DNA from 3 places in the Limosilactobacillus albertensis genome. Region 3 is predicted to be linked to each of the others. Evidence: predicted binding sites of a transcription regulator. Region 3 holds the regulator's gene; each other region holds the start of a gene.

Region 1 (10,266 bases), on a different contig from region 3:
AGCTTTAGATAATTTCTCTTCAATTTCAAAACATCGAGGCGCCTTAATATCTTCTAAATGGAAACCGGCAAATGACTCTTGCATATTTTTTAATGTAGTAACAAACTCATCAACAGGAACTTGCTCAACAGTCAAAGGCAATGCATTAACGTTAGCTAAGTCTTTATATAGCAAAGCCTTACCTTCAACAACAGGAAGCCCACCTGCTGGACCAATATTTCCTAAGCCTAAAACAGCAGATCCGTCTGTTACTAAAGCGATGAGTTTGCCGCTAAGCGTATACTTATCTTTAAGTTCAGGATAGCGCTCAATAAGCTTAGAAATAATTGCAACACCAGGCGTATATGCTTCACCCAATTCTTTACGGTTTTTCACTTTAAATTGAGGTGCAATATTAAGTACTCCCTGGTTTTTAGCATGCATTGAGAGTATTTCTTCATCTTCCATCTACTAAATGCCTCCTCATCTCGTTATTAATATTCTACCATCTTTTTTAAAAAATTAAAATATTTGCTGTATTTTTAAAAATTTTAAAAAATAATGCTATACTTAGAACAGCATTGAACATGAAAGGCATGAAATACAATGGATTCACAACATCAACAATTGCTGGGAAATCTCGCACAGGATTATTACCTAAGTAAAATGGCAATCAGCGATATCTCAAAAAAATATAACCTCAGCCGCTATCTCATTATGAAATACCTCGATGAAGCATTTTCTAGTGGAATTGTTGACATTAATATTCATACTGAATATGATCGAAACGCTCACCTTGAGCATCAATTATCAAAGACCTTTAATATAAAAAACATATACGTTATCAAGGATCCCGATAATCCACTTGATCGTGATAAGATTATTGCCAATTTTGCAGCAACACAAATTCAATCGTTAATAAATGAACACATGGTAATCGGATTATCATGGGGAGAAACAATCTTTACCGTTCTTGATCACTTTAGCAGACAGCCTGCCCAAGATTTGGTATTTACTCAATTTATGGGCGAAAACATGAAATATAAATCTTCCGCCGCTTCAATGAGGATGGTACAAAAAGCGGCTGCTAAATATGATTCACCTTACTATACAATTCCCGGACCGTTATATATTCTTAATGATAATGCTCGAAATGCGCTTTACCAGGAACCAGCATTCACTGAGGCATTTAAGACCGCAAATAATATGGATATGGTTGTCTGTGGCTTAGGAACCCTTCAATCAATTGATAGTATCCCTGCTTGGCATGATAATAAAGCTAAACTCTTTGCTAATGTTAATTTAAATCAAGTCGCTGGAATGGCATTCGGTCGTCCATATGATATTAACGGAAATTTTTTAATCCATCCGACATACGATAAAACATTATCTATTTCCTTAAATAAAATTCTCAATGTTCCAAAGAGAATCGCGATCGTCCAGCGTAAATCAAAGTATCAAGCAGCTCTTGGCGCTCTTCGTGGTAATCTCTTTACTGATATAATCTTGACAGAATCAATTGCCCTTCGGATTGCTAAAGAGTTGTAATAAAAAAAGATCTGGTGCCATACCAGATCTTTTTTTATTACCATAAACCGATAACTTTCATCCAAACAGTTCCTACACCAATAAATACTACTAAGTATAGAAGACCAAGGATAAAGTTCATCCGCCACCAATCAGCCTGTTTTACATAGCCAGTACTAAACAATGCTGAGGCAGGACCATTTGCATAGTGCGTAGTTGAACTATATGCAGCAGCTGTTAATGAAAGAAGCATTGCAGCTAAGAATGGTGGTACTCCTGCTGAGATTGCAACACCAAGGAATCCGCTAAACATTGCAGTAACTTGGGCTGTACCAGAAGCAAAGAGGTAGTGGCTGTAGAAGTAAATTAATACAAGAGCAAGTAAAATTACAAACCAGCTCATTCCACTGAGTGAGTGACTAACTGTCTTTGAGAACCATGGAATAATTCCTAACTTATTTAACTCTCCAGCAAGGAAGATTAGAATTGAGAACCAAATAACAACATTCCATGCACCGGTTTCATTCAATACATCTTTAGTAGTAAGAATACCTGTTAAAAGCATTAATACAACCGCGATAAATGCAACCGTCATCGCATCCATGCCAACAAAGCTTGAAATCATCCAAAGAACAATCGCAATTACAAAGATAGCTAACATGATCTTTTCAGAAAGCTTCATTGGACCCATTTCTGCTAATTGAGTATCAGCTAATTCACGGGCATCAGGTGTTTCCTTGATTTCCGGTGGATACATCTTGTAGATAATCCATGGAACGATTGCTAAAAGAATAACACCTGGAAGTAATGCAGCTAAGAACCATGAAATCCAAGTAATATTAACGCCAAGTTCCTTTGCCAAACCAACAGCAACAATGTTTGGTGCCATCGCGGTCATGAACATAGCACTTGTAATAATGTTTACGTGGAATTCAGTGAATAATAGGTATGAACCCATCTTTCGTTCTGTACCATCTTTTGGTGAAGAATGGAATGTGCTTGATAAGGAATCAATAATTGGTAACACGATACCACTAGCACGGGCTGTGTTAGATGGAGTTGCCGGAGCAGTAACCAGGTCAATTCCCATCAATGCATATCCAAGTCCTAGTGATTTCTTACCGAAGTAGCGAACGAAAAGTAATGCAACACGGTGTCCTAATCCGGTTTTAATAAAACCACGAGCAATTAAGTAAGCCATTGCAATTGTCCATGGAGTACTGTTACCAAAAGCTACAACCGCTTCTTTCATCGGTGCAATTCCTAGTAAAACAGTCAATGTAAAACCAATTAATGCTACACCAGCAATTGGAAGTGGTTGTGTAATACATCCCACAATTGTTGCAATAAATAGTGCTAATAAGTGCCAAGCAACGACACTAATCCCTTCTGGCCGCATTGGAGTACATAGCCAAATAAGGATTCCCACAATTAACGGCCATATAAAGCCCTTATAATTTACCTTTGATAATCCCATTAGTTTCTTTTCTCCCTTAAATAATTAAAGTTCTACGTTATCCAAGACTTCCTTCATCTTAGTAGCAGATAAAGTCAGCTTTTTTAACTCAGCTTCAGAAAAATCGTAGTCAACTACGCGTTCAATACCAGTTCGGTTAATAATTGCCGGCAATCCAAGATAAAGATCCTTTATCCCATATTGACCTGTTAAAGGTACAGATACCGGTAGCATAACATTCCGGTTTTCAATGATTGCTCTTACAATATATGCTAGATATTTTGCAACACCGTAGAAAGTAGCGCCTTTCCCATTAATAATTTCACTGCCTCGAGCCTTTACAGCCTTTTCTAATGCAGCGTAATCTTGATCGGTCAGGTTGGCAACCTCTTTTAACGGCTTACCATTAACCGTTGCTTCATCAAAGGCACCAAATGACGTATCACCATGTTCGCCCAAGATAAAAGCGTCAATTTCATTAACGGGTAAATCCAGCTTTTCAGATAACAAAACATCTAAGCGAGCTGTATCTAAGGATGTCCCGGTACCGATAACACGATGCTTAGGAAATCCAGACAGTTTTTGAGTTAAAGTAGTTAAAATGTCTACTGGATTACTTGAAACAACAAAGATACCGCTAAAGCCGCTTTCAACAATAGGAGTTACAATCGTTGAAAGAATCTTTGCATTTTTGTTAACAAGATCTAGCCTTGTTTCACCTGGCTTACGGGGAACCCCTGCAGTAATCACTACTACGTCAGCATCTGTCGCATCAGAATAGTCCCCTGCATGGATATTTACCGGGCTAGTAAGCGGTGTAATATCTTGTAAATCTAGTGACTCACCAGTCGCCTTATCCTTTTTTAAATCAACAATGACTAGTTCATCGACTTCTTGTGTTGTTTGAAGCAATGAAAAGGCAAAGGATGATCCTACTGCCCCATCACCAACAAGCAAAACTTTATGATGATGCCTTAACATAAGTGTTTCCTCCAATAATAATTAAATAATTGCTCTAGGCGGAAAATTCCACCTATTTTATTCTTACTTCAAACTACGTGCGTATACAGTCACCTGTTGTCCGGCTTGGCGTCCAAAGACAATTGTTTCCGCAATCGAGTTTCCACCGACACGGTTATTGCCATGTAATCCACCAGCAACTTCACCTGCAGCATATAATCCCTTGATTACATCTCCATTACCATCTAACACTTGGGTCTTAGTATTAATATGGATACCACCCATTGTGTAGTGAATAGCAGGTGCAATATGAATTGCGAAGAATCCTGGTTTAGTAATTCCGCGATCCATTCCGGTTGTCCGGTGGAATTCCTTATCATCATGATTTTCAACAGCTTCATTCCAGGTTGCAACAGTCTTCTTTAAGTTTTCTGGGTCCATATTGAGGTTCTTAGCAAGGTCTTCAACTGTGTCACCATGTACTACAAGACCAACCTTGTCATAAAATTCAATTGCCTTAACATGATCACGAATACCCTGGTCAAAAACCAAGTAAGCACTGTGCTCAGGAAGTGAGGTAATTGCGTTAGCACAAATCTTACGAGTATTTAATTCGTTGATGAACCGCTTCCCCTGAGCATTTACCAAAATTGCACCTTCGCCACGAACTGCTTCCCCAATCAGGTAAACATGGGGATTGTCTTGTTGAACCGTTGGGTGAACTTGTACAAGGTCCATTTGCATTAATTCCCCGCCAACACCTTCAGCAAGTTTCAAACCATCACCTGTAGCTCCTGGCTGGTTTGTTGTCTTATAATCAGCGAGGTCTGGGCGGAATCGCTTCATGTATTCCTTAGACGCACCAAATCCACCAGTAGCTAGAATAACCGCTTTGGCATGAATAGTCTTAATAAGTCCATCAGCATTGGCTTCAACACCGATTACCGTACCTTCATCATCTTGCAATAGCTTATTAACTTTAACCTTGTTGAATACTGGAATATTTTCCTTTTGGACAACTTCTAATAAGCTCTTTACCAAGAAACCACCAATCGGCGCCATACTTGCTGGACGGTGAGTACGCTTCCGTGACATTCCACCGGTAATGGTAATATCATCAAGCTTAATACCATGGTCAGCTAACCAGTCGATTGCAGGCGCAGTGTGATATACAAAGTAACCAAGCATATCCTTATCGTTTAAGCGTCCACCATCTTTGTAGGTTTCATGGTAGAAATCAGCCACATTATCAATAACACCGTGTTGCAACTGAACATTGGTTTCAGCAGCGTTCATTCCAGAAGATGCCCGGTTAGTATTACCGCCTAGTTCTTCTTCCTTTTCTAGAACAACTGTCTTCATTCCTAATTCATTTGCTTGAATTGCTGCTGAAAGGCCTGTACCACCAGACCCAATTACAATAACATCATAATCATTATCTAATTTACTTACAGATAATGGTTGAAATTTTTCAGCCATGATATTGTTCTCCTTTATTTATCTTATACCTGTTAACAGTCAAAAAGAGTGGGATAGCGAGCTGCTTTTCGAACTGCTCATTTCCACTCTCGCCAGAAACTGGCATTGCTTTTAACTTAATTGTTACTTATCACGATCAACGTTGGTCATCTTAAGCATGTCCATCCATTCATCATACTGTTCTTCGGTAAGCTTACCAGACTTTAATGCAGCTTCTTTCAATGTGCTTCCTGCTTTATCCGCAGCTTGTGCGATTTTAGCACTGTCATGGTAACCGATGTGTGGTGATAATGCAGTAACGGTCATCAAGGAATTATCAACTAATTCTTCCATCCGTTCTTCATTAACGGTCATACCGTGGATCATCTTGTCGGCAAAGCCCATGATAGTACCAGTCATCAAGTCAGCTGATTCAAGGAAGGCATCGATCAATACCGGCTTGTAAACATTCATTTCAAAGTTACCTTGTGATGAAGCCATCGTTACAACTGTATCGTTACCAAATACCCGTAAAGCAGCCATTGTTACAGCTTCTGCTTGAGTTGGGTTAACCTTACCTGGCATAATTGATGAACCTGGTTCGTTAGCTGGAATATTTAATTCACCATAACCAGCACGAGGACCTGATGCTAAGAAACGGATGTCTTGGGCAAGTTTGAACATGTCAGCTGCCAAAGTCTTTAAAGCACCATGAACAACATCTAGACCAGAGTGGTTAGCTAAGCCATAGAATTTATTTGAGTCAGCAGTCAAGTTTAATCCATAAACTTCACTAAGCTTTTCAGCAATCTTTTCAGGCATTCCTTCAGCGGCATTCAAACCTGTACCAACAGCAGTACCACCAATTGCAAGTTCGTTTAGCGTTGGTTCTAAAGTTTTAATGTAGTCAAGATCATGTTCCAGAGAAGCAACATAACCAGAAAGTTCTTGGCCAAACGTCAATGGAACAGCATCTTGCAAGTGAGTACGTCCAACCTTAACAGTCTTCATGTACTTCTCTTCCTTAGCCTTTAATTCATCAATCAAGTGTTGAACAGCAGGCTTTAACTTATCAAGAGCTTCTAAGGCAACCACGTTCATTGCAGTTGGGAAAGTATCATTTGAACTTTGACCCTTGTTAACATCATCATTTGGTAAAATTTCGATGTCAGGGTTAATTTCATGAGCCTTGTGCGCAACAACTTCATTAGTGTTCATGTTGGTTTGTGTACCAGAACCAGTTTGGTAAACCTTTAATGGGAAGTCTTTCCGCAATTCTTCATCATTTAATGCGAGTAGTTCATCAATTGCCTTTACGATTAAATTACCCTTTTCTTCTGAGATCGCCTTGGTTTCCATGTTAGCTTGAGCCGCAGCTTTTTTAATGTTCAATAAAGCACGGATGATTGCTAATGGCATGTATTGACCAGTCGGGAAATTATTCCGGCTCCGTTCGGTTTGTGGTCCCCATAATGCGTCAGCAGGGATTTTAACAGGACCTAACGTATCTTCTTCAGTACGGTATTCTGACATCTCAAAAACCTCCAATGTATTAATTGAGCAATTATAACTTGTGAAATGTTACACATCATTTACACGTATATCCTACCGTGTAAGTAGAGCTATAGTCAAATCTTTAACATTCAATAATTTTCACTTATAGCTATAGCTTTATCTATTGTTATAATAGCGTTTTCAGATTGTATTTGCAAAAATTTCACAATGTTTTCTACCAAAAAATACCTAAGATTTTTTAGTTTCTTAGGCGCTTTTTATTAGATGCTCAATATCTAGGTTTTATTATTCACAAACAGTTTATCTGCCCAATTGTAAAACAAAAGCAAGAAACTGAGAAAATTAAAATTTTCTCGGTCTCTTGCCCTATTTTTCAATCGTAATGCTTTTAATGATAACGTCTTTTTTAGGCTTATCTATTGCGTTGCGTTTAACTTTACTAATTTTTTCAACAACCGCCATACCAGATAGGACTTGCCCAAATACTGTATGGTGGAAATCCAGCCACGGAGTCCCGCCATGCTTTTCGTAATAATCAATAATTTCTTGCGGATAACCAATAGCTTTCATTTGATCAATCAAATCTTCTGGGACATGCTTGTTCGTAACGATAAAGAACTGACTTCCATTAGTATTCGGACCAGCATTAGCCATTGAGAGCGCACCAGTAAAATTAAATAATTCTTCTGAAAATTCATCTTCAAAGGGGTGACCGTAAATACTCTCGCCACCACGACCAGTTCCCGTGGGATCACCGCCTTGAATCATAAAGTCAGGAATAACCCGATGGAAAATCACATCATCGTAATAGTGTTTTTCTGCTAATTTAACAAAGTTTTCCACTGCTTTGGGAGCATACTTTGGAAAAAGCTGAATCTTTATGTCACCCATTGTTGTTTTAATTGTTGCTTTGGGTCCCTTAGCTTCATCTAATGCTAATTGGGGATATTTCATTGAAAAGGCCTCCTCTTTCTCTCAAACCTCTTGCACTATCTTAGCAAGAAGCAGAAAGAAAAAGCAATTGTTTAATCTTCACTAACCCGCAAAACACAAGCACCTTTAATATCACCATTTTTAACGTAGCGAAGAGCTTCATCTGCTTTTGCTAACGGATATTCATGCACTTCTGGATGAATGTTAAGGCGATCGGCGAGGGTTAAAAATTCTTCTCCGTCACGCCGGGTATTACTTTCCACACTCGTTAACGTTTTCTCATGAAAAATCTCTTTTTGATAATTCATCGCTGGAATATCTGTCATATGAATTCCTGCCAAGGCTAAGGTTCCGCCTGGAACAAGACTTGCTAGTGCCGGCAATACCATATCGCCAACCGGTGCAAAAATGATTGACGAATCTAATGGCACAGGTGATGGATCATATGAGCCTTGGACTGAGGAACACCCTAACTCAAGGGCAAACTTTTTGGCATCTTCACCACGAGTAAAGACATGAACCTCAATCCCCTGTGCAAGAGCGATTTGGGCAGTAATGTGCGCTGAACCGCCAAATCCATACAGACCTAATCGACCTCCAGCAGGAATATTAGCCCGTTCAAATGCCCGATAACCGATAATACCTGCACATAGTAACGGAGCTGCCTCTAGTGAGTTAAACTTTTCAGGCAAACGATAGGCAAAACCTTCTGGAACCGTTACGTATTCTGCATAACCGCCATCGTGATCCCATCCTGTATAAACAGAGTGGGGACAAAGGTTTTCGTGGCCTGAACGGCAGAACTTACAAACTCCGCAAGCATGACGAAACCACGGAATACCAATCCGTTCCCCTAGCTTAAACCGTTGTGTTTCTGGACCAAATCCCACAACTTTTCCGACAATTTCATGCCCAGGGGTAACATTGGGTTGATGAACAGGTAAATCTCCTTCAGTAACATGCAAGTCCGTATGACAGACACCACAAGTTAGTACTTTTACCAGGACTTCACCACGGTTAGGAGTAGGAACTGGTTTTTCAATAAACTTAATTGGCGACTCTTTTCCATCAATCGGTCCCGGTTTAGTAACTGCCCATGCTTTCATCGTTTTTGGAATAGCATCTTCTCGTTTCTCCATCATTTAAAGACCTCGATTAAATAAAGTTTTCACTATTTATTGTAATGCTTTTTATTATTCATAACAGTTATGAATTTTCTCAATTTGTCGTGCCCATTTTTTCTTGAATTCAGTTATGTTTAATTGACTATTAATCGATCCATCATCTTTAGCCACTTGTGCAAGTCCGGTTACTCCGCCAATATCTTCCAAAATTCCATAACCAAAGCCGTCAATAATCTCTGGACCAGTATGGGCAGGAATCCGTTTAGGCTTAATTTCCTCAAATTTTATTTTGAAATCCCACATATCGCCAAAATCATATATTAGGTGAAAATCATGCGATACATCGCAATCGCCAACCCAACTTTGCGTAATATCCTTTGTCTGGCCGAAACCGCTATCAAAAATAGGCAGCTGATAACGCACTGACCCCTGTTGAAGCTCAAATAAGTGATTACCATCGGCATTAAAAGCAGCCAAGATTGTAAAACATAGCATATCCAACCGGGTATCACCGCTAACGGTAAACCGTCGCCACATTTTAGGATTATAGTTGCTTAGCTCAACATAAATAGTATATTGTTTATTAACATACTGAATTGCATGTTCTCGTTGATTTCGTACTTGCCGCTGCATATCACGAATGATTCGTTGGAGATGATACATTCGTTGTTTTGAATTCAGGTCCTTGATTCCTTGATTAACCGCTTGAACAAATTTGTCATAGTCTTCACTTGAAAAAAGATCCTCAGCACGTAAAAACTTACCAAATTCACGAAAGGCATCGCTCTTTGAACGAAAACCAGTATCAGTTGGCCGCTCATTATGCAGTTTTTCATAATTAATAAAATAGTGATAGATTAAAGTCAAATCATCAAGAACCGATTCACCTAGCGCTTCGCAATAGCCAATATAATCAGCTGCGCAGTCAAGGTCACGATCAATAATACTTTCACTCTTGTTTCGTTCTTCAAGATATTCTTCATAGTCATCCAGAATCTTTTCACCGACTGCTGTTGCATTCATAATATCGTTAATTGAGAGCGAACGATAAAGGTAACGACGATTATGCTCATTAAGTTCCGGATGGGATGGAACTTTAAAGTCAGTGATAGAATAATCCTCAAAGATATCCATTACTACATATTCTTCATCAGTTGCCTGATTAATAATTTGTGTTTGTTCAGCTAATTGAAGGGCAATTTCGGCATTACTAGGATTCTTCTCCCAGTCAATGATTGAATTAGGTCCTATCATTAAATTCTGGTATTTTTGCAATTGCTGTTGTGTTTCCGGCTGAATCTGCCGCGTGAATGC
Region 2 (10,266 bases), on a different contig from region 3:
AAAGATAAAAGTAATGACTGTATTTGGGACTCGTCCAGAAGGTATTAAGATGGGACCGGTAGTGAAGGCGTTAGAGCATGATGATCGTTTTGCATCAGTAGTAGTTTCAACGGGTCAACATGCTGAAATGCTTCAACAGGTTTTAGATGTTTTTCAAATTACCCCTGACTATGATTTGAAAATAATGCGACCGCGGCAAACGCTAACGGGAATCACGATAGAAACGATGACGAAGCTAGAACCGATTATCAAAAAGGAGTTGCCGGATATTATATTGGTGCATGGTGATACAAGTTCAGCCTATGCCGCTGCCTTGGTAGCCTTTTATAATCGGATCGCCATTGGTCATGTTGAAGCTGGTTTACGGACATGGGATAAATATTCGCCATATCCAGAAGAAATGAACCGCCAGATGATTGATGACCTTGCTGATCTATATTTTGCCCCTACCCAGACAAGTGCAAAAAACTTAACAATGGGAAACCATCATCACGGGATCACCGTCACAGGAAATACGGCAATTGACGCATTGAAATATACGATTAATCGTTCTTACCATCATCAGGTCTTAGATGAAATTAAACCAGGAAACAAGGTAATTCTACTTACAATGCATCGGCGGGAAAATTGGGGACAACCGATGGAAGAAACCTTTAAAGCTATTAAAGCAGTTGTAGATCAAAGGGATGATATTGACGTAATTTATCCAGTTCATCTTAATCCTAAAGTACAAACGGTTGCGCAAAAGATTTTAGGAAATGATAGTCACTTTCACTTGATTTCACCATTAGATGTTGTTGATTTTCATAATATTATGAGTAAAGCGTTGTTGGTGATGAGTGATTCCGGTGGAGTTCAAGAGGAAGCCCCGGCGCTCCACAAACCGGTATTGGTTTTACGTAATACAACTGAACGCCCAGAAGGAGTAGAGGCAGGGACGCTTAAATTGATCGGCAACCAGTATAATAATGTTGTTAAGGAATTGTCATTATTATTGGATGACCAGGTCGAATATCAAAAAATGAGCGCCGCAAAAAATCCTTATGGGGATGGTAATGCTAGTGAACGAATCTTAAATGCAATTGCTGAATGGGCAAATAAAATATAAAAATCCCTTTACAGGACTTTTATAAATATGTTAAACTATGAAAGTTGATTAAATATGACTCTGCCTAAGACTCAGGTGGCGAAAGCCTTAATCGTATGCCTGCCGAGGAAGAAATGAAAGTTCCTTCTCTATGTCTGCGGTCATAGGGATTTTTTATTAAATCCGATCAAAAATACATTGCAGGAGGTGAAAATTCATGAGTGAAGCAGCTATTGCTAAAAAGGCTGAAATCGTTAAGCAAACTTCTGATATGCTTAACGCAGCCCAAAGTGCTATCGTTGTAGATTACCGTGGTTTAACTGTTGCTGAAGTTACTGACTTACGTAAGCAACTTCGTGACGCTGGTATCAAGATGTCAGTTATCAAGAACAAGATTCTTGATCGTGCTGTTGAAGGTACTGATTACGAAGAACTCCGTTCAACTTTTGTTGGTCCAACTGCTGTTGCCTTCTCTGACGAAGACCCAATTGCTCCAGCTAAGATCTTGAAGAAGTTCGCTGATGACCACGACGCTCTTGAAATCAAGGGTGGTTTCATCGAAAAGAGTGTTAAGACTCTTGACGAAATCAACGAATACGCAAATATGCCAGGACGCGAAGAACTGTTGTCAATGCTTGCATCTGCATTGCAAGATCCAATGCGGAAGATTGCCCGTGCAGTCAAGGCCGTTGCCGACAAGGAAGACGAAGCCGCATAATTGCCGTATATCAATACAATACAAAATTAAAATTAATTACCTAAATATTGGAGGAAATAAACATGGCTTTTGATAAGGATGCTATCATTGCTTCATTAAAAGAAGCATCAATCTCTGACCTTAACGACTTAGTTAAGGCTATCGAAGAAGAATTCGACGTTTCTGCTGCTGCTCCAGTTGCAGTTGCAGGTGCTGCTGGTGGCGACGGTGCTGCTAAGGACAGCTTCACTGTTGAATTAACTGAACCAGGTTCAGCTAAGGTTAAGGTTATTAAGGCTGTTAAGGACATTACTGGTCTTGGTCTTAAGGACGCTAAGGACCTTGTTGATGGTGCTCCATCAGCTATTAAGGAAGACGTTAAGGAAGACGAAGCTAACGACATCAAGGAAAAGCTTGAAGCCGCTGGTGCTACTGTTACCCTTAAGTAGTCAAATTTTATTAAAAATAAAAATTAGGTTGGGTTTAACGACTCAGCCTATTTTTGTTTTAAAATAACACTTTTGCCCAGTTTGATTATTTTCTTGCAACAATTAGTTGTTAATAAGCCTGTTATCTGTTAAAGCAACAAAAGACTAGAAAGCAGGTTGAGAAAAAAGATTTTCTCAGCCTGCTTTTTAGAGATAATTAAAAATATTACCTAATCATTTAGTTTGACGGTGTGGAATGATGCGTACTTTCGCTGTCAATTGTCCGATAACCAAAGTAGAATTGAATAGCGGCGATTGCAATATTGACCCAATTCATGGCAATAAACCAGCCATTGATTGCGCTTGCGTCATGTGAAACACCGTAGTAAACCCAAAAACCAATAACAATTGCACAAACATTGATCCAAGCGAAAGTCTTTTGCAGTATTTGATTGCTAAGTTGGAACCACATCCAGATAACGTTAATAACAAACCAAATGGCTAAGATCCAAAAAATAACATTAAATAACATAAGACATCTCTCCCTTAAGAGTAACGATAAATTGATGAAATTAACATCAATCTAGATTGACAAGAAATATTTGCTTATCATACCTAATCAATGTGGTTAGCAGCTGCGGTTAATCAGAGTGCTTTTGGATAAAAAGGAAGCTAATTCTTGGAAAGTTGTTGCTTAGCATCTTCATACCCATCAACATAGTCTTGAAGCGCATGCATTTTGCCCCTAACAAACTTATTGAATGAATTAATTACTTTTTGCGGATACTTACGAAATGGTTCTAATGCTTTATAATCTTTAACGGCACGATTGTATCCCTTTTGATAGGCATTAGTAGGGACACTATCTGTCGGACGTTCTCTCTTTTTCAACATTATTATCACCTCTTTTGTTGCCCTACCATGATAGTAACAAGGTTAAGAATCCGTTTCCAATAATATGGTATAAAAATATAAATATTAGACATTAAAAGAAAAGCTGGTTAAAAACTGTTGGTATAGTTTTTAACCAGCTTTTATCGATTACTTTTCTTTGTTTTTTAGCAGTTCAGCAATTTCTTTGAGGTATTTAACTTCTTCACTCGGTTCTTCAGCTTTTTTCTCTTCTTTTTTGCGGAAAGTGTTGATTGCTTTAACCATTAAAAAGACAACAAAGGAGATAATCAAGAAATTAATAACGGCATTTAGGAAACTTCCGTATTTAAATTGGGCATCTCCAACGGTCCAGACAAGGTTTGATAGGTCAATTTTTCCAACAAATAAACCAATAAGCGGATTGATCAGGTTGTTAACTAATGATTTTACAATAGAGGTAAAGGCAGCCCCCACAATAATACCAACTGCCATATCGATTACATTACCCCGCGCGATAAACGCTTTAAATTCTTTTAACATAAAATATCCTCCTTCTAGTAATGTGAGGGAGAGACAACTACAACTATATTTTAGCAAAACCAATTAATGAATTGGGAAGATACGGGCGGGTAAATATTACTTTTAAATTTTTTTAAGTAAAGTGTTGCATATTATATCATGTTTATATATTATATTACGTATAATATAGTGTAAGAAAAAGGAGGGGCGAGAATGAAGATTCAAATAACGGCAGATTTGCTTGACGGCATGGTTTTAGCAATTCTTGAACACCAAGACTATTATGGTTATGCATTAACCCAACGGATGCAGTCAGCCATTACTATTTCTGAGTCGACGATGTATCCGGTTTTGCGGCGATTAAAAAAAGATGGTTATCTAACAACCTATGATCAGCCTTATCAAGGACGCAACCGTCGCTATTATCAAATAACATCAGCTGGCAAGGAGCATTTACAACGGGTTCGCAAACTTTGGACCGATTATAAAAATAGCTTAGATAGAATCTTTTATGCAACAGGTGAGGGGGAAAATAAAGATGAATGAACGTCAGAAATATATTAATGATTTGGCCGTAAACCTAAGTCAGTTGACTGATGAAGAACGAAATGATGCTTTAGAATTTTATGATGAATATATTGCAGATGCTGGTCTTGACACACGAACAGCAATTGAAGAAAAATTAGGAACGCCGCGGCAGTTAAGTCATAAGATCTTAGCTGATTATTCGATCAAGGCTAATAATGAGGCGGTAAAGGATGGTCACCCTGCTTCACCCCATTCTAGCTGGCGCGTATTCTGGTGGGTATTGGTAGCAATCATTACTTCGCCAATAACTTTTGGCCTAGGGATAGCGTTGTTAGGGTTATTATTGGCAGTAGGCGGAGTTGCCATCGGTTTAATTGTTGGGGTTGCTGGGGTTGCTTTAGGAATTGCTGCCGCAGCTGTTGCTTCTCTCTATATTGGGATTGGCTTAATTACTACTGTTCCGTTTAGCGGGCTGTTCTATATTGGGGTAGGATTGACACTTGTCGGTTTATTCCTAGTTTGTTTGCCACTGTGTTACTGGTTTATCCGGATCGTTATTCAAGGTATTGCAAACTTTGCTAAGTTTATTTATGCAAAGGTTCAGGCAAGGAGGGAGAAGTAAATGAAAAAAGTATTTAAAATTGGCTGGATTGTATTAATTTTAGGGGTAATTATGCTTGGTATTGGCTATTTTAATAATGGTGATAAGGCGGTTTATTTTGAGAATAATCGACCAGCAATCCTTCATTCATCCACCAAAAAAATAAGTACTAATAAGCATTTTGAACGAATTGATATTACAGCTTCAACAGCCAATGTGGTAATTCGTGAAGGGAAAAAATATCAAATTACTTATTCTGGGATAAGCAATCATGCGCCTGCAGTCTCTGTTCATAATAATGTCGCGTCAATCCGACAAACCGGTGAGTTCCCATTTATGGTTAATATTAACCACTATGGTCTTCATCAAGATTTAATTACTGTGACGGTTCCGCATGATCAAGCATTAGCCGGTCGCATTCACTTAGAAAGCGGCGACTTGTCAGTGTCCAATGCTAAGTTAGATAATGTTGACGTTGATGTTGATTCAGGAAATGTTGAGTACCATCAAGTTACATTACGAGGTGGCAATACTAAGATCGAATCCGGTAACTTTACCGGGCGTAATCTAACGGTTCAAGGACAATATACCGTTAATAATCAGTCTGGTGATAATACAGTTACGAATACAACTGTTGATGGCTACTTCCTCAAGACTGATGCTGGTGATAATGAGCTTAATGGTGAAGACAAAGGTGAAGAGACATTACATCAAAATGATAATGCAGAAAATGTCCTTCGATTATTAACTCAATCTGGTGACAATGAAGTGAATTAGTAAAAACGTCATTTTTAATAGAAAATAATAAATCCCCCGACATCTGGAAAATTAGATGTCGGGGGATTTTAGTAGGAGAAAAGTCTTATTTTAATTATGCTCTATGCTTTATATTAGTTTTCTTCAACGCCAGTACCATCGTAGCAACGTTCAAGTAATTCCTTAAGTTGACTAACAAGTGGTTCAACTGGGTTAGTAGTAGTACATTGATCTTCGTAGGCTAAGCGAGCAAGATCGTCAACAGCCTTATCGAAGTCTTCACGTTTAACACCATTGTCCTTAAGGCTTAACTTAACACCACATTGGTGAGCAAGTTCGATAACTTTCTTAGCATATGCTTCAGCTAATTCTTCATCAGTGTTACCTTTTAGACCAATGAAACGTGCGATGTCAGCGTAATCCTTAGTTGCGTGGTAAGTCTCGTAGTGAGGCCAGAGAGCAAGCTTTTGTGGACGCTTGGCATTAAAGCGGATAACTTGTGGCATTGCAATAGCGATAAGCAAACCGTGAGGAAGACCGAATGCTCCACCCATCTTGTGGGCAAGGGAGTGGTTAATACCTAAGAATGCTTGGCCAAATGCCATTCCGGCCATTGTTGAGAAGTCGTGCATCTTACGACGAGCTAACTTATCACCTTGAACTGACTTAGGAAGGTTTTCCATAACACCCTTGATTGTTTGGAGAGACCAACCACGAGTGTAATCAGTTGCCATTACTGATACATATGATTCAGTTGCGTGACATAAAACGTCAAGTCCAGTCCAAGCAGTAGTAGTTGCAGGAACAGTTTCAACGAATTGAGAGTCAACGATCGCAATGTTTGGTGTTAATGCGTAGTCAGCAAGTGGGTACTTAACATGAGTTTCTGAGTCAGTGATAACCGCAAATGGAGTAACTTCTGAACCAGTACCTGAAGTAGTAGGAATACCGATAAGTTGTGACTTAGTAGGCTTCTTGATTTGGTAAGCACGCTTACGAATATCAAGATACTTTTGCATAACGCCGTACCATGAAGTTTCTGGGTGCTCGTAGAACATCCACATAGCCTTTGCAGCATCCATTGGTGAACCACCACCAAGGGCAATAATTGTGTCAGGCTTGAAGTCATTCATCATGGCAACACCTTTTTCAACAGTGTGAGTTGATGGATCTTCTTCAACATCATCAAATACTAAGAAGGCAGTGTTGTTTTGACGTTGACGTAATTGGTCGATAACCCGTTGAACGTAACCACGCTTGCTCATTCCAGGACCGGTAACGATGAATGCCCGATCAATGTTTGGAATATCTTGCAATTCTTTTAGTGAGTTGCGTTGAAAGTATACTTTTGGGGGGATCTTAACCCATTGACGATTTTCACGCCGCTTTGCAATTGTTTTGATGTTTAAGAGGTCCCAATCAGTAACGTTGTGAGAAATTGAGTTGCTTCCGTATGAACCAGTACCTAAAGTAAGGGATGGAGTCATGTTGTTGTAAATGTTACCGATACCACCAATACCAGATGGTGAGTTAACAATAATCCGTGAAGCACGCATTTCAAGACCGTACTTAGTAGCTAAGTCATCATCAAGGGTGTGGATAGCAGCAGTGTGTCCTTCACCACCGTAGTGTAATAATTGAGCACAGATGTCAAAGGCATTTTCGTGGGAAGTAGCCTTGTACATTGTCAATACTGGTGAAAGCTTTTCAGCTGAAAGTGGGTACTTGTCACCAACACCTTCATATTCAGCAATAATAACCTTAGTGTTGTCAGGAACCTTGATTCCACACATGTCGGCAATAGCGTTTGCTGAACGACCAGCGATTGGACCACGAACTTGATGACGATCTGGGTCAATGAAGCCATCAGTAAACTTGTCAATTTCATTTGGCTTCAAGAAGTAACAGTTCCACTTTTGGAATTCTTCCTTAACCTTGTCGTAAATTTCTTCATCAACAACTACAGAGTTTTCAGTAGCACAAATCATACCATTATCGAATGTCTTGGAAAGAACAATATCGTAAACAGAACGTTCGATGTTAGCAGTCTTTTCGATGTAAGCTGGACCATTACCAGGACCAACACCAAGGGCAGGGTTACCAGAACTGTAAGCTGCCTTAACAAGAGAAGGACCACCAGTTGCTAAAATAGTAGCAGTATTAGGGTGTTGAAGTAATGCAGTAGTGTTTTCACGACTACTTTCAGGAAGCCATTGAATCATGTTCTTTGGGGCACCAGCCTTTTCAGCGGCTTCTTGAAGAATCTTAGCAGTCTTGATAGATGACTTCATTGCTTGACGGTGGAATGAGAAGATGATGGTATTCCGCGTCTTAGCACTGATGATTGACTTAAAGATAGTAGTAGAAGTTGGGTTAGTAACAGGAACGATTCCGGCAATGATACCAAGAGGATCGGCAATCGTGATAGTTTGATCTTCATCGTTGTCTTCGATAATACCAACAGTCTTATCGTGACGGATGTTGTTCCAAATATATTCACTTGCGTAGATGTTCTTGATAGCTTTATCTTCGGCAATACCACGACCAGTTTCATTAGCAGCGTCAACAGCTAAATCCATGTGGTGTTCTTCAGCAGCGAGGGCCATTGCTTGACAAATTTTGTCAACTTGCTCTTGTGAGTAGTAACGTAATTGTTCGAAAGCAGCTTGGCTCTTAGCCATTAAATCATCAACTAGCTTTTGAGCATTTTGCTTTTTCTCTTCAGCAGTTAATTCTTTCTTTTCAACTTGTTTCTTGTTGTTAGCAGGCATAATTGAAATCTCCTTTTTCAATTCTTTTTCTTTGTTAACTTTTGAACATGTATAATATTACTACATTTTTTTGGTTTGTAAATACCTTTGTGAACATTTAAACAATGGTTATTTTTGTTGAATTCGCTTACATTGTTGTAGGAATAAAGCTGATATGACAGTAAAAAATATTGGTATTATTTTTAAATGACCTGATAAGTAAATTATCCAAAATCAGATTAATTGATTTAGATTTCACAATAGCGAATTAATAATAATATTTTAGGAAAAAGGATTCCTTGTTTGAATAATCTTTAATTAAAAAAGTTGAAAATGGGATCTAAATGAAATTATGTAGTTGGTGGGCATGAAATTTTATGTCATATATAGTTGACACAAATTATAACTCTGTTAAAATATAATCATTAAATGTCATTTATATATGACAAAAGGTAAGGAGGAGAAGTGATTATTGAACCGAGTTCGTCGATTTAGGAAACAGCAACAATTATCACAATTTGAGTTGGCAAAAGAAATCGGAGTTGCACGGCAAACGATTAGCTTAATTGAAAGTGATAAGTATAACCCATCACTAGAACTATGCCGACGATTAGCGGTCGCGTTAAAGACAGATTTAAATTCACTTTTTTGGGAGGATTCAAATGATAAAAGAAAAACTGCGGACTAAACTTCTTAAACTATCATATGGAATTAGTGGCTCGATTGATGAGTATCAAGAACGAGAACTTGATCGCCTTGGTAATTCTGGCTATTTATTACTTACATTACTAGCACCCTTTATCCTATTTGTCTCGGTTATAGTGGTGTTTATTGCTGGGTACAAGGCTGCTTTTTGGTTTGCTGTTTGTAGTCTATTTACCTTATTTATTGTCGTCACTTGGTATTTTTATATTGTAGCTATTCGCCAAAAAGTATTAATGAATGAAGTTGGTTCGGGTGAAGTTAATCAAAAACGGAAAATTGCTATTAAACGTGGAATAATTACTGGAATATTTTTTACATTAATTGAGTTTATTGCTCAAGTAATTATTTATCAAAGCTATGCTATCAAATGGAATTTTACAGCAGGGCTCATTGTAATTTTTGGCTCTGTACTTTTGGGAATATTTGCTGGGTTGCTATCTGCCGGAATAACGTGGAAGAATATTAAAAAAATTAACTGATACTTAAGAAAAAGCGTGATCAAAATATTCGTAATTACATCTTAGTATATAAAAATGGGGACTCCAGAGTTCAACATAGTCGAACTCTGGAGTCCCCATTTAGTATTTAAGCAATTAAAGCTTATATTTTAATTTAATCGCGAGCATTAATATCTTTCCCTGCATTTGGATCTTTAACGTCATAATCGCTATCATTCATTGCTTCAACGGCTCCCATGCGATATCCATTACCGACTTGGCTAAAAAAATCATGGTTAGAAGTTGAAGTTGAAATACCGTTCATAACAACTGGGTTAACGTCAGAAGCAGTATCAGGGAAGAGCGGATCTTGACCAAGATTCATTAAGGCCTTATTAGCGTTATAACGAATAAAGGTTAATACATCGTCTGTCCAGCCAACTTGATCATAAAGAAGGTGGGTATACTTTTCTTCATTATCATAAAGTTCATAAAGGAAGTTATACATCCAGTCTTTCATATCTTGTTGTTGCTTTTCAGTCCGATCCCGCATTCCTACTTGGAACTTGTATCCAATGTAAGTTCCGTGAACAGATTCATCACGAAGGATTAATTTGATGATTTCAGCAACGTTGTTTAACTTGTTGTGTCCAAGATAATATAGAGGAGTATAGAAACCAGAATAGAATAAGAACGTTTCAAGGAAAACATTAGCTACTTTTTTCTTGAGTGGATCTTGGCTTGGATCAAGATACATATTAGCAATCTTCACAGCCTTGTTTTGCAAATATTCTTCCGTATCAGACCATTCAAAGATTTCTTTGATCTGTTCAGGGGTATTAAGAGTAGAGAAGATTGTGGAATAACTCTTAGCATGAACTGATT
Region 3 (10,266 bases):
TTCCCGCCTTACAAAAAGCGGCCATTGATGCCCTGACGCTACCGGCACGAGATGCGGCGATTGCAAAAATTGTTGCTCGTTATGAAGAAAGGCGGAATGCGTTCATTAATGCTGCAGAAAAAATTGGCTGGCATGCATTTGTTCCCCAAGGTACATTCTATGCTTGGATGCCGGTTCCAACCGGTTATACCAGCGAAAGCTTTGCAGATCTGTTATTAGATAAAGCCGGTGTTGCAGTGGCGCCAGGTAATGGCTTTGGAACACACGGCGAAGGCTACGTACGGATCGGACTGTTGATTGAACCGGAGCGATTAGTTGAAGCTGTTGAGCGAATTGCTAAGTTGAATCTTTTTAATTAAAAGGAGGAAAAATTATGGCGTTAAAATATACTGTTTTAGGTGCAGGTGCAATGGGATTGCGCTTTGGTGTGCTCCTTCAAGAACTTGCCGGTGCGAAAGTTGATTTTGTTGATAACTGGGCCCCACAGGTTGAAACGATTAAGGAACAAGGGGGCGTGTATGTTTCTCGCGATCATGAAAACCGTCGCCTTGTACCGATTAGTATTTATTCACCTGAAGAGTACGATGGCGACCCGGATGTATTTATTGTCTTTGCAAAACAAATGACGCTTAGTGACCTGCTGAACCGCAGCGCACATTTCTTTCACCCTGACCATCAATATGTCTTTTCCGGAATGAATGGAATGGGGCATATTGAAAAGATTAACCAATATTTTCCTAAAGAACACGTCGTTGCCGGTACTTGTTTAATCGGAACGGTCCTCAATAAGGCAGGGGACGTTGATTTTATTGGGAAACCAGGTGCTGGTTCAATTAACTTAGCGCCCCAAGTTGGCGAACCTGATGCCCGTGTAAAGGATATTGTCGCTGATTTTACAACGGCTAATATTAATCCGCATCTTAATGATAATTTTGCTGGCACTTTGCTGACAAAGGTAGTCTTTAATTCAGTTATTAATACTATTTGTACCCTTTTTGAAATTCAAATGAGGCAGTTCATTGATTATGACGGCGCAGAAAAACTTGGTAAGCAATTAATTAATGAAGCATTTGATGTTGCAGAACGTGCAGGTGTCCAGCTGTTAAGTACCCGTGAAGAAGAATGGCAAACAATTAAGTACGTCAGTGAAGTTACTAATCCGCTCCATTATCCATCAATGTATCAAGACATGAGTAAAAACCGCCCCACGGAAGTTGACTATATTAATGGATACATTTATGAATTAGGTAAAAAGTATAACTACGAGGCCTCAACTCATGATTTCTTGCGTAACCTTGTTCATTTGGCGGAAAATACCCGCAAGTTTAGACAAAAATAGAATAGAGATTGGAAATTAATTCGGCTTCTCTCAATACAATTCTTGCGGGAGTTTAAAAATGACCAAAATCAGCTTTTTAGCCAATTTTGGTCATTTTTTAGTCCTTATTTTAATTTTCTTTATCAAATTCCTCTAGCTTTTCTGCAGCTTCTGTCCATGCCAATTCTACTTCTTCTGATTTTGCTGATAATTCATCAAGCTGCTTTTGTAAGTCCGTTAATTTTCCGATATCAGTCGCAATTTCTGGCTGGCTCATTTGTTCCTGAATAGTGGTTTGTTCCTCTTCTAATTTTGCCATCTGCTGTTCTAAATCATCAACCTGGCGCTGGATCTTCCGCCGGGCACGCTGCTGCTCTTTGCTTTGCTGGTAAGATTGCTTGCCAGCTGGCGTCTTGCCGGTGTTGGCAGCACTAGCAGGAGCAGCATCATTTGTACCTTCTTTTTCTTTGGCAATTAAGTAATCGTCATAGTTGCCCTCATAATGTTTAATACCATCATGCTCCATTGCCAAAATATCAGTTGCAACCTGGTTAATAAAGTAACGGTCATGTGAAATAAATAGAACAGTGCCGCTAAATTCGTTAATTGCATTTTCTAAGACTTCCCGACTGTCGATATCAAGGTGGTTAGTCGGTTCGTCAAGAATAAGAAAATTAATCGCTTTAAATGATAGCTTGGTTAACTCTAGGCGCGCCTTTTCACCACCCGATAGGTCATGAACGACTTTGTAAACGTCATCCCCAACAAAGAGAAAACTACCTAATAGTGAACGGATATCCTTTTCTGGTACTTCTGGATGATCATCCCACACTTCCTCAAGAACGGTTTTATTAGGGTGTAATTGCTGTTGCTCCTGATCGTAGTAGCCAATGTCAAGATTAGCACCAAGTTTAATGTTACCGCTAATTAAGGGAATCTTATGGAGAATTGATTTAAGCAAGGTTGACTTACCAATACCATTTGGACCAATGATACCAACTCGCTGTGGCTTTCGGACATTAAATGACAGCGGGCCGGCAAGCACCTGTTCATTGTAGCCCACTTTTGCCTGTTCTACGTCAAGAACTTCATTTCCGCTATCCTTTTCAGAATGAAATTGAAAGTGGATCGACTTATCATCAGTTTCAGGACGGTCAAGTCGTTCCATCTTTTCTAATTGCTTTCGCCGCGCCTGTGCCCGCTTGGTGGTAGAAGCACGGACGATATTTCGATTGACAAAGTCTTCGAGCTTAGCAATCTTTTTTTGCTGCTGATCATAGTGTTTCCATTCAGCTTGCAGTCTTTCTTGTTTATGCTTAACGAATTGCGTGTAGTTACCAGTATAGTGAGTTAAAGTTTTATTATCGAGATCATAGACATCGCTAACAACCCGATCTAGGAAGTAACGGTCGTGAGAAACAATTAGCAATGCTCCTTGGTAACTCTTGAGATAATCCTCTAGCCATGAGAGGACATTCATATCAAGGTGGTTAGTCGGTTCGTCCAAAATTAATAGCCCTGGTGCCTGCAAGAGAATTTTAGCAAGGGCTAGTTTAGTTTTTTGCCCTCCTGAAAGGGAATTGATCGGAGTGTTATAGCTATCTTCACCAAAGCCAAAACCATGTAGGATTCCGCGCATTCGAGATTCGTATTCAAAACCGCCTTGCTTTTTAAAGGTCGTTTGCAGATTATCATACGTAGAAAGAATTTGTTGATAATTGCTATCGGAACTATCAAGGTCAGCGAGTTGTTGTTCTAGGTCATGAATCTGTTTTTCCATCTTGTGTAAAGGAGCAAAAACAGTATCTAACTCTGTCCAAATACTATTTTGACTATCCAGCCCTTGATCCTGGGCAAGGTAACCAATTGTCAGGTCCTTAACTTTAGTAATAGTTCCTTCATCCGGTTCTGTGATCCCGGCAATCATTTTTAACAAGGTTGTTTTACCGGCACCATTACGACCAACGAGGGCAGTCCGGCCATGCTCCTGGATTTGCATGTTCATATTGTGAAATAAAACGTCCGCGCCGAATCGGCGTACAACGTCATTTGTCTGTAAAAGTAACATATTGAAACCTCATTTAATTACTTGAATTTGATACAGTTTTATTTTAGCAGATTTTAATTTTAAATAAAAAGTTGAAAATATTTTTGTATTTTAGTTCACAAAAAAAGGTTTAATTGCTAGAATATACTCAGACTTAAATTTCACAAAGTAAAGATTGGTAATGTCGTCCTTATTAAGGCCTAGTAATTAGTTGGCTACTTAGGCTAAAGAGGACTGTTTTAGGAGGAACAAAAGTAGAATGGCAAATAAAAAAATTCCGCGCGCAACTGCGAAACGGTTGCCGATATATTTCCGTTATTTAAATGTATTAAAGGATGCAAATAAGCAACGGGTATCATCAACTGAACTTTCAGAAGCTGTTCAAGTTGATTCTGCAACTATTCGTCGTGATTTTTCATATTTTGGTGAATTAGGTAAGCGGGGATACGGCTATGATGTTGAGAGCTTATTAAAGTTTTTCAAGGGGATTTTACATCAAGACTCATTAGTTAGTGTTGCCTTAGTAGGGGTTGGTAGTTTAGGAAGTGCTTTGTTAAACTTCAACTTCCATCAAGACACTAATTTACGGATTAGTGCTGCTTTCGATACTAAGCCGGAATATGCAAATACTGTTAAGAGCGGTATTCCTATCTACCCATCTGAGGATATGGTAAAGCAATTAAAAGAACAGCAAATTGATGTTGTTATTTTAACGGTTCCTGGTATTAAGGCTCAGCATGTTGCCGACCAATTAGTTGAGGCTGGTGTAAAAGGTATCCTTAACTTTACGCCAGTTCGTTTATCTGTTCCGAAGAATGTTCAAGTTCAAAATATTGATTTAACAAACGAACTTCAAACGTTGATCTACTTTATTAAAAACTATACTGAAGACTCAGTTGAATAAAATTATCAAGCATTGGTTTACTAAAAGCGGTAAACTAATGCTTTTTATCTACTATTTTGTTAATAGTTATACATCCAAAAAGCTTTTATCTTATTCTTTTTAATAGATGGTCAAAAAAAGTCAAAGTGTTTCTGTTGCATTTTGGGGAGAACATGTTATATTTAAACATGTGGTTAGCACTTAGAGGTTTTGAGTGCTAAAAATAAAATTATTAACAAGATGGAGGGATTAACGTGTTAAAACCATTAGGAGATCGCGTTGTTCTAAAAGCTGAAACTGAAGAAGAAAAGACAGTTGGTGGAATTGTCCTTGCTTCCAATGTAAAGGAGAAGCCAACTACTGGAAAGGTTATTGCCGTTGGAGAAGGTCGTACTTTAGAAAACGGACAAAAGCTTGCTCCAGCTGTTAAGGAAGGCGACCGCGTATTATTTGACAAGTACGCAGGTAACGAAGTCGAATATGATGGTGAAAAGTACTTAGTTGTTCATGCTAAGGACTTAGTAGCAATCGTTGAATAGTTAAATATACAAATTAAAAGTTTGAGACAAGAGGATATAATTCTTTCATCGTCTCTTTTAAAAATGAATTTAATTTTGAGGTGACATAAATGGCAAAAGAAATTAAGTTTTCTGAAGACGCACGGAGCGCAATGCTCAGTGGTGTTGACAAATTAGCAGATACTGTTAAGACAACAATGGGTCCAAAGGGACGGAATGTTGTTTTGGAACAAAGCTATGGTACACCTACTATTACTAATGATGGTGTTACAATCGCTAAGAGCATTGAATTAGAAGACCACTTTGAAAATATGGGTGCAAAGCTTGTTTCCGAAGTTGCTTCAAAGACTAACGATATCGCTGGTGACGGTACTACTACTGCTACTGTTTTAACTCAAGCAATTGTAAATGCCGGAATGAAGAACGTTACATCAGGTGCAAACCCGGTTGGTATTCGTCGTGGTATTGACAAGGCTACTGAGACTGCTGTTGAAGCATTAAAGAAGATGTCTCATGATGTAAAGACCAAGGATGATATTGAACAAATTGCTTCTATTTCAGCTGCTAATCCAGAAGTTGGTAAGTTAATTGCTGACGCGATGGAAAAGGTTGGTAATGATGGTGTTATTACCATTGAAGACTCTCGTGGAGTTGATACCAGCGTTGACGTTGTTGAAGGAATGAGCTTTGATCGTGGTTACATGTCACAATACATGGTAACTGATAACGACAAGATGGAAGCAGACCTTGACAACCCATACATTTTGATCACTGACAAGAAGATTAGTAACATTCAAGATATTTTGCCATTGCTTCAATCAGTTGTTCAAGAAGGCCGTGCTCTCTTGATTATTGCTGATGACATTACTGGTGAAGCATTGCCAACACTTGTTTTGAACAAGATCCGTGGTACCTTTAATGTTGTTTCTGTTAAGGCTCCAGGCTTCGGTGACCGTCGTAAGGCCCAACTTCAAGATATTGCCGTATTAACAGGTGGTACTGTTATTTCTGACGATCTTGGTATGAGTCTTAAGGACGCTACTGTTGATCAATTAGGTCAAGCAAACAAGGTTACAGTTACTAAGGACGCTACTACAATTGTTGACGGTGCCGGTTCAAAGGAAGCTATCCAAGAACGGGTAGACCAAATTAAGCAAGAAATCGCTAAGTCTACTTCTGACTTTGACAAGGAAAAGCTCCAAGAACGTCTTGCAAAGCTTTCTGGTGGTGTTGCAGTTGTTAAGGTTGGTGCCGCAACTGAAACTGAATTAAAGGAAAAGAAGTACCGGATTGAAGATGCCTTGAACGCTACTCGTGCTGCCGTTCAAGAAGGATTTGTTCCTGGTGGTGGTACTGCTTTAATCAACGTTATTCCTGCTCTTGACAAGATTAACGCTGAAGGTGACGAATTAACTGGTATTAATATCGTTAAGGCTGCTCTTGAAGCTCCAGTTCGTCAAATCGCAGAAAACGCCGGTGTTGAAGGTTCAGTTATTGTTAATGAATTAAAGAACGAAAAAGAAGGCATTGGATACAACGCAGCGGACGGTAAGTTTGAAGACATGATTAAGGCTGGTATCGTTGACCCAACAATGGTTACACGTTCCGCTCTTCAAAATGCTGCTTCTGTATCAGCATTGCTTCTTACTACTGAAGCAGTTGTAGCTGACAAGCCAGATCCAAATGCTAATAACCAAGCTCCTGCAGCTCCACAAGGCGGCATGGGCGGTATGATGTAATATCATCTCACCTGGTTAAATTTTAATTTTGTGGGCGGAAAGGTTCTAACGTTTGAACTCATTCAGATGTTAGAATCTTTTTTTATTTTAGGAGAAAAAATGAAAACACAGGCAAAAATTATTTATACTTATTTAGACAATGAAGGAATCGATTATCAAACCATTAACCATCCACCGGTTTACACAGCGGAAGCAGCTGATAAGTACGTGCAAAACTACCACTTTATTCGCACAAAAAACCTGTTCTTAAAAAATAAAGCCGGGTACTATTTAGTGGCGCTGCTAGAAAATAAGCGTCTTGATATGAAAAAGCTGAAGCAGCGTTTGGCAACCAGTCGTTTTTCATTTGCCCGACCAGAAGAATTAAAGGCTAAATTGCAAATTACCAGCGGGGCGGTTTCCCCATTTAATCTGATAAATGATGAAGAACACCAGGTTACTTTTATTGTTGACACTGATATTCTTAGATCTGGGCAGAAAATTGGCTGTCATCCAAATGATAATACCGCTACCATAGTTCTTGCGGTAACGGATTTACTTCAAATAGTAAAGAAATATGGCAATCCAGTGAAAGTTATTGAACTATAAAACTAATCTAAAAATCTTAAATTGTGGTAAAGTAAATGAGTATTAATTTTTAATAAAACTATAATTGAAAGGAACTAAAAAATGGAGAAAATGAAGTTCCAGAAGATAACTCTATTTTCTGGAGTAATGCTTGCCCTAAATTCCTTGATTGGTTCAGGATGGCTTTTTGGTGCAGGAACCGCTGCAAAGGTTGCGGGACCGGCAGCAATTATTTCATGGATCTTAGGAGCAATAATTATTATTAGCATCGCTCTTACTTATGTTGAACTAGGGGCGATGTTTCCAGAAAGCGGGGGGATGAGTCGTTACGCTCAGTACAGTCATGGTCCTCTATTAGGATTTATCGCTGCGTGGGCGAATTGGATTTCATTAATAACTTTAGTCCCGATGGAAGCTGTGGCGTCAGTCCAATATATGAGTTCTTGGCCGTGGACATGGGCGAATTGGACTCATCATTTTATGAAAAATGGTAATATCACGACACCAGGATTATTAGTGGTATTTATCTTTATGCTTGTGTTTACACTGATCAATTTTTGGTCAGTGAAGTTAATGACACGTTTTACTAATTTAATTTCAATTTTTAAAGTTCTGTTGCCGACATTAACGGTTGCCATGCTAATCTTTGCTGGCTTTCATCCAGGAAATTTTGGCCATAGTGTAAATACATTTATGCCTTATGGTAGTCGTTCAATCTTTGAGGCAGCTGCTGTATCGGGGATTATCATGTCATATGATGCGTTTCAGACGATAATTAATATGGGGGGAGAAATGATTCATCCTCATAAAAATATCGTTCGCGGTGTTTTGATATCAATGATAATTACAGCAGTGATTTACGTTATGCTACAGGTTGCCTTTATTGGTGCAATTGATCCTAATTTGCTGGCACAAAAAGGATGGCACGGGATTAACTATACTTCACCGTTTGCGGATATCGCCATTTTGCTTGGGATGAACTGGTTAGCTATTTTACTATATATGGATGCTTTTGTGTCGCCATTTGGAACCGGAGTCGCTTTTGTTGCTACTGCATCACGGGCACTGGCAGCAATGACCCACACCGGCCACTTGCCACAGTGGTTAGGGCGATTAGAACGGCGCTATATGATTCCCCGCTTTGCAATGGTTGTTGACTTAATTTTGGCGGTTATTATGGTGAGCTTGTTTAGAAATTGGAGCCTGCTAGCAACAGTAATTACTGGTTCGACATTAATTGCCTATCTTACTGGCCCAGTAACCGTTATTTCATTACGTAAAATGAATGCCAATTTAAAACGCCCATTTCATCCCCAATTTATGACTTGGCTGGCCCCCTTCGCGTTTGTCTTGACGAGCCTTTCAATTTATTGGACAATGTGGCCAACTACTGTTCAAGTTATTGGCGTAATTTTACTGGGATTGCCGATTTACCTCTATTATGAGATTAAATATCGTCATGCATCTGGACTACGTGATCTTCGCAATAGCTACTGGATGCTTGCTTACCTTGTCTTTATTTCAATTATTTCTTTCATTGGAAGTGAAGGCTTTGGCGGTAGAGATTGGCTAAAGTATCCATGGGATTTTGTTGTTATTATTATTTGTTCGTTGGCCTTTTATCGCTGGGCAGTTGCAAGTCGAATGAAAAAAGTCGATCCGGTTGCGGAAAAAGTAAATGCCAAAGTGAAAATGCCAGAGAAAGACTAATAAACATATTTGTAGGTTGCAAATTCAGTTAATAAATTGTAGTATTGTCACCTATTTAAAAAGTGTAAAAAATTAAAGGAGAAATAGTATGTGGCGCTATTTGAAACGTGTTTTAATCGGGAAACCGTTAAAGACCCTTGATGAAGGGCAAACACACTTAACCAAATTTAAGGCATTAGCAATGCTTTCATCTGACGCGATATCGTCAGTTGCATATGGACCAGAACAAATTACGACTGTTCTGGTAACATTATCTGCAGCGGCAATTTGGTATTCAATTCCAATTGCGGCAATTGTGCTGATCCTCCTGTTAGCGATCACGTTATCATATCAGCAAATCATTCATGCTTATCCTAGTGGTGGAGGCGCCTATGTGGTTGCTACTCGTAACTGGGGAAGCAACGGGGGATTATTTGCTGGTGGTTCATTATTAGTTGATTATATGCTGACGGTTGCCGTTTCAACGACATCAGGAGTTGAAGCTATTACTTCAGCAATTCCAGCATTATACAAATTTTCGATTCCCCTTGGAATTATCATTGTCTTATTAATTATGTTTATGAACTTACGGGGAATGAGCGAGAGTGCAAACTTTTTAACTATTCCTGTTTACTTCTTCGTTATCATGATGATTATTATGGTAATTTGGGGTGGATACAATATTGTAACCGGTCATATTCATTATCGGGCAATTGTTGATTATGGTACCCCTGTTTCCGGAATGTCATTTGTCTTACTGATTCGGGCTTTTTCAGCGGGTTCGTCATCGTTGACCGGGGTTGAAGCGGTAAGTAATGCTGTTCCAAACTTTAATAAGCCAAAAGAGAAAAACGCATCGACAACGTTAGCGATTATGAGTGCTATCTTAGCCTTCTTCTTTATCGCAGTTATCTTCTTTAGCTTTTATCTTGGTGTAGTACCAAACTCACGGACAACAATTCTCTCACAGATGGCTGCCCAGATTTTTGGTGGACATGGCTTAGGTTTCTACCTTTTACAGCTTTCAACAGCAATGATTTTAGCTGTGGCTGCTAATACTGGGTTCTCTGCTTTCCCAATTCTTGCTTTTAATATGGCGAAGGATAAGTACATGCCACATGCATTTATGGATCGAGGAGACCGGTTAGGCTACTCTAATGGAATTATTTCATTAGCCGTTGGGGCAATCATTCTAATCCTGATTTTCCATGGTCAAACTAATATGTTAATCCCATTATATGCTGTTGGGGTGTTTGTTCCGTTTACATTGTCACAATCAGGGATGATTATCCATTGGTTCAGAGAACGGGAAGGGTTCTGGTTAGGAAAAGCATTCATTAACTTAGTTGGGGCGTTGATTTCCTTTGTTCTTGTCGTTTGCCTTTTTTGGCAGCACTTTGCTAATGTTTGGCCATACCTAATTATCATGCCGCTTCTCCTTTGGATGTTCCATGCTGTTCACCGTCATTATGTAAAAGTGGCTGCGCAGTTACGGGTGGCTGAAA

Evidence for each region. The regulator Rex, encoded in region 3, represses fermentation and respiration genes when NADH is low (regulators of the CRP and FNR family bind a similar motif). The targets are predictions, from matches to a motif close to TTGTGAANTANTTCACAA.
Region 1: H5S41_RS06820 (class II fumarate hydratase) is a predicted target of Rex. The motif match lies at 6,952-6,969, and genes of this name have one in related genera.
Region 2: adhE (bifunctional acetaldehyde-CoA/alcohol dehydrogenase) is a predicted target of Rex. The motif match lies at 8,348-8,365, and genes of this name have one in related genera.

What each region holds. Positions count from the first base shown of each region.
Region 1 covers NZ_JACIVD010000065.1:40,717-50,982, reverse strand. The annotation lists gene H5S41_RS06845 (NAD(P)-dependent malic enzyme) at 1-447, opposite strand, end outside; gene H5S41_RS06840 (sugar-binding transcriptional regulator) at 586-1,527, shown strand; gene H5S41_RS06835 (anion permease) at 1,565-2,983, opposite strand; gene H5S41_RS06830 (L-lactate dehydrogenase) at 3,008-3,943, opposite strand; gene H5S41_RS06825 (flavocytochrome c) at 4,007-5,401, opposite strand; gene H5S41_RS06820 (class II fumarate hydratase) at 5,525-6,913, opposite strand; gene H5S41_RS06815 (peptidylprolyl isomerase) at 7,262-7,849, opposite strand; gene H5S41_RS06810 (zinc-dependent alcohol dehydrogenase family protein) at 7,921-8,967, opposite strand; gene H5S41_RS06805 (plasmid pRiA4b ORF-3 family protein) at 9,022-10,266, opposite strand, start outside.
Region 2 covers NZ_JACIVD010000053.1:4,160-14,425, reverse strand. The annotation lists gene wecB (non-hydrolyzing UDP-N-acetylglucosamine 2-epimerase) at 1-1,108, shown strand, start outside; ribosomal protein L10 leader region at 1,154-1,272, shown strand; gene rplJ (50S ribosomal protein L10) at 1,305-1,805, shown strand; gene rplL (50S ribosomal protein L7/L12) at 1,868-2,233, shown strand; gene H5S41_RS02790 (hypothetical protein) at 2,451-2,744, opposite strand; gene H5S41_RS02785 (hypothetical protein) at 2,885-3,106, opposite strand; gene mscL (large-conductance mechanosensitive channel protein MscL) at 3,254-3,625, opposite strand; gene H5S41_RS02775 (PadR family transcriptional regulator) at 3,818-4,150, shown strand; gene H5S41_RS02770 (DUF1700 domain-containing protein) at 4,143-4,754, shown strand; gene H5S41_RS02765 (DUF4097 family beta strand repeat-containing protein) at 4,755-5,510, shown strand; gene adhE (bifunctional acetaldehyde-CoA/alcohol dehydrogenase) at 5,624-8,260, opposite strand; gene H5S41_RS02755 (helix-turn-helix transcriptional regulator) at 8,712-8,927, shown strand; gene H5S41_RS02750 (DUF3278 domain-containing protein) at 8,902-9,423, shown strand; gene nrdF (class 1b ribonucleoside-diphosphate reductase subunit beta) at 9,557-10,266, opposite strand, start outside.
Region 3 covers NZ_JACIVD010000044.1:25,490-35,755, forward strand. The annotation lists gene H5S41_RS00880 (pyridoxal phosphate-dependent aminotransferase) at 1-359, shown strand, start outside; gene H5S41_RS00885 (ketopantoate reductase family protein) at 374-1,339, shown strand; gene H5S41_RS00890 (ABC-F family ATP-binding cassette domain-containing protein) at 1,449-3,386, opposite strand; gene H5S41_RS00895 (redox-sensing transcriptional repressor Rex) at 3,625-4,269, shown strand; gene groES (co-chaperone GroES) at 4,503-4,787, shown strand; gene groL (chaperonin GroEL) at 4,877-6,505, shown strand; gene H5S41_RS00910 (prolyl-tRNA synthetase associated domain-containing protein) at 6,605-7,093, shown strand; gene H5S41_RS00915 (APC family permease) at 7,175-8,782, shown strand; gene kimA (potassium transporter KimA) at 8,871-10,266, shown strand, end outside.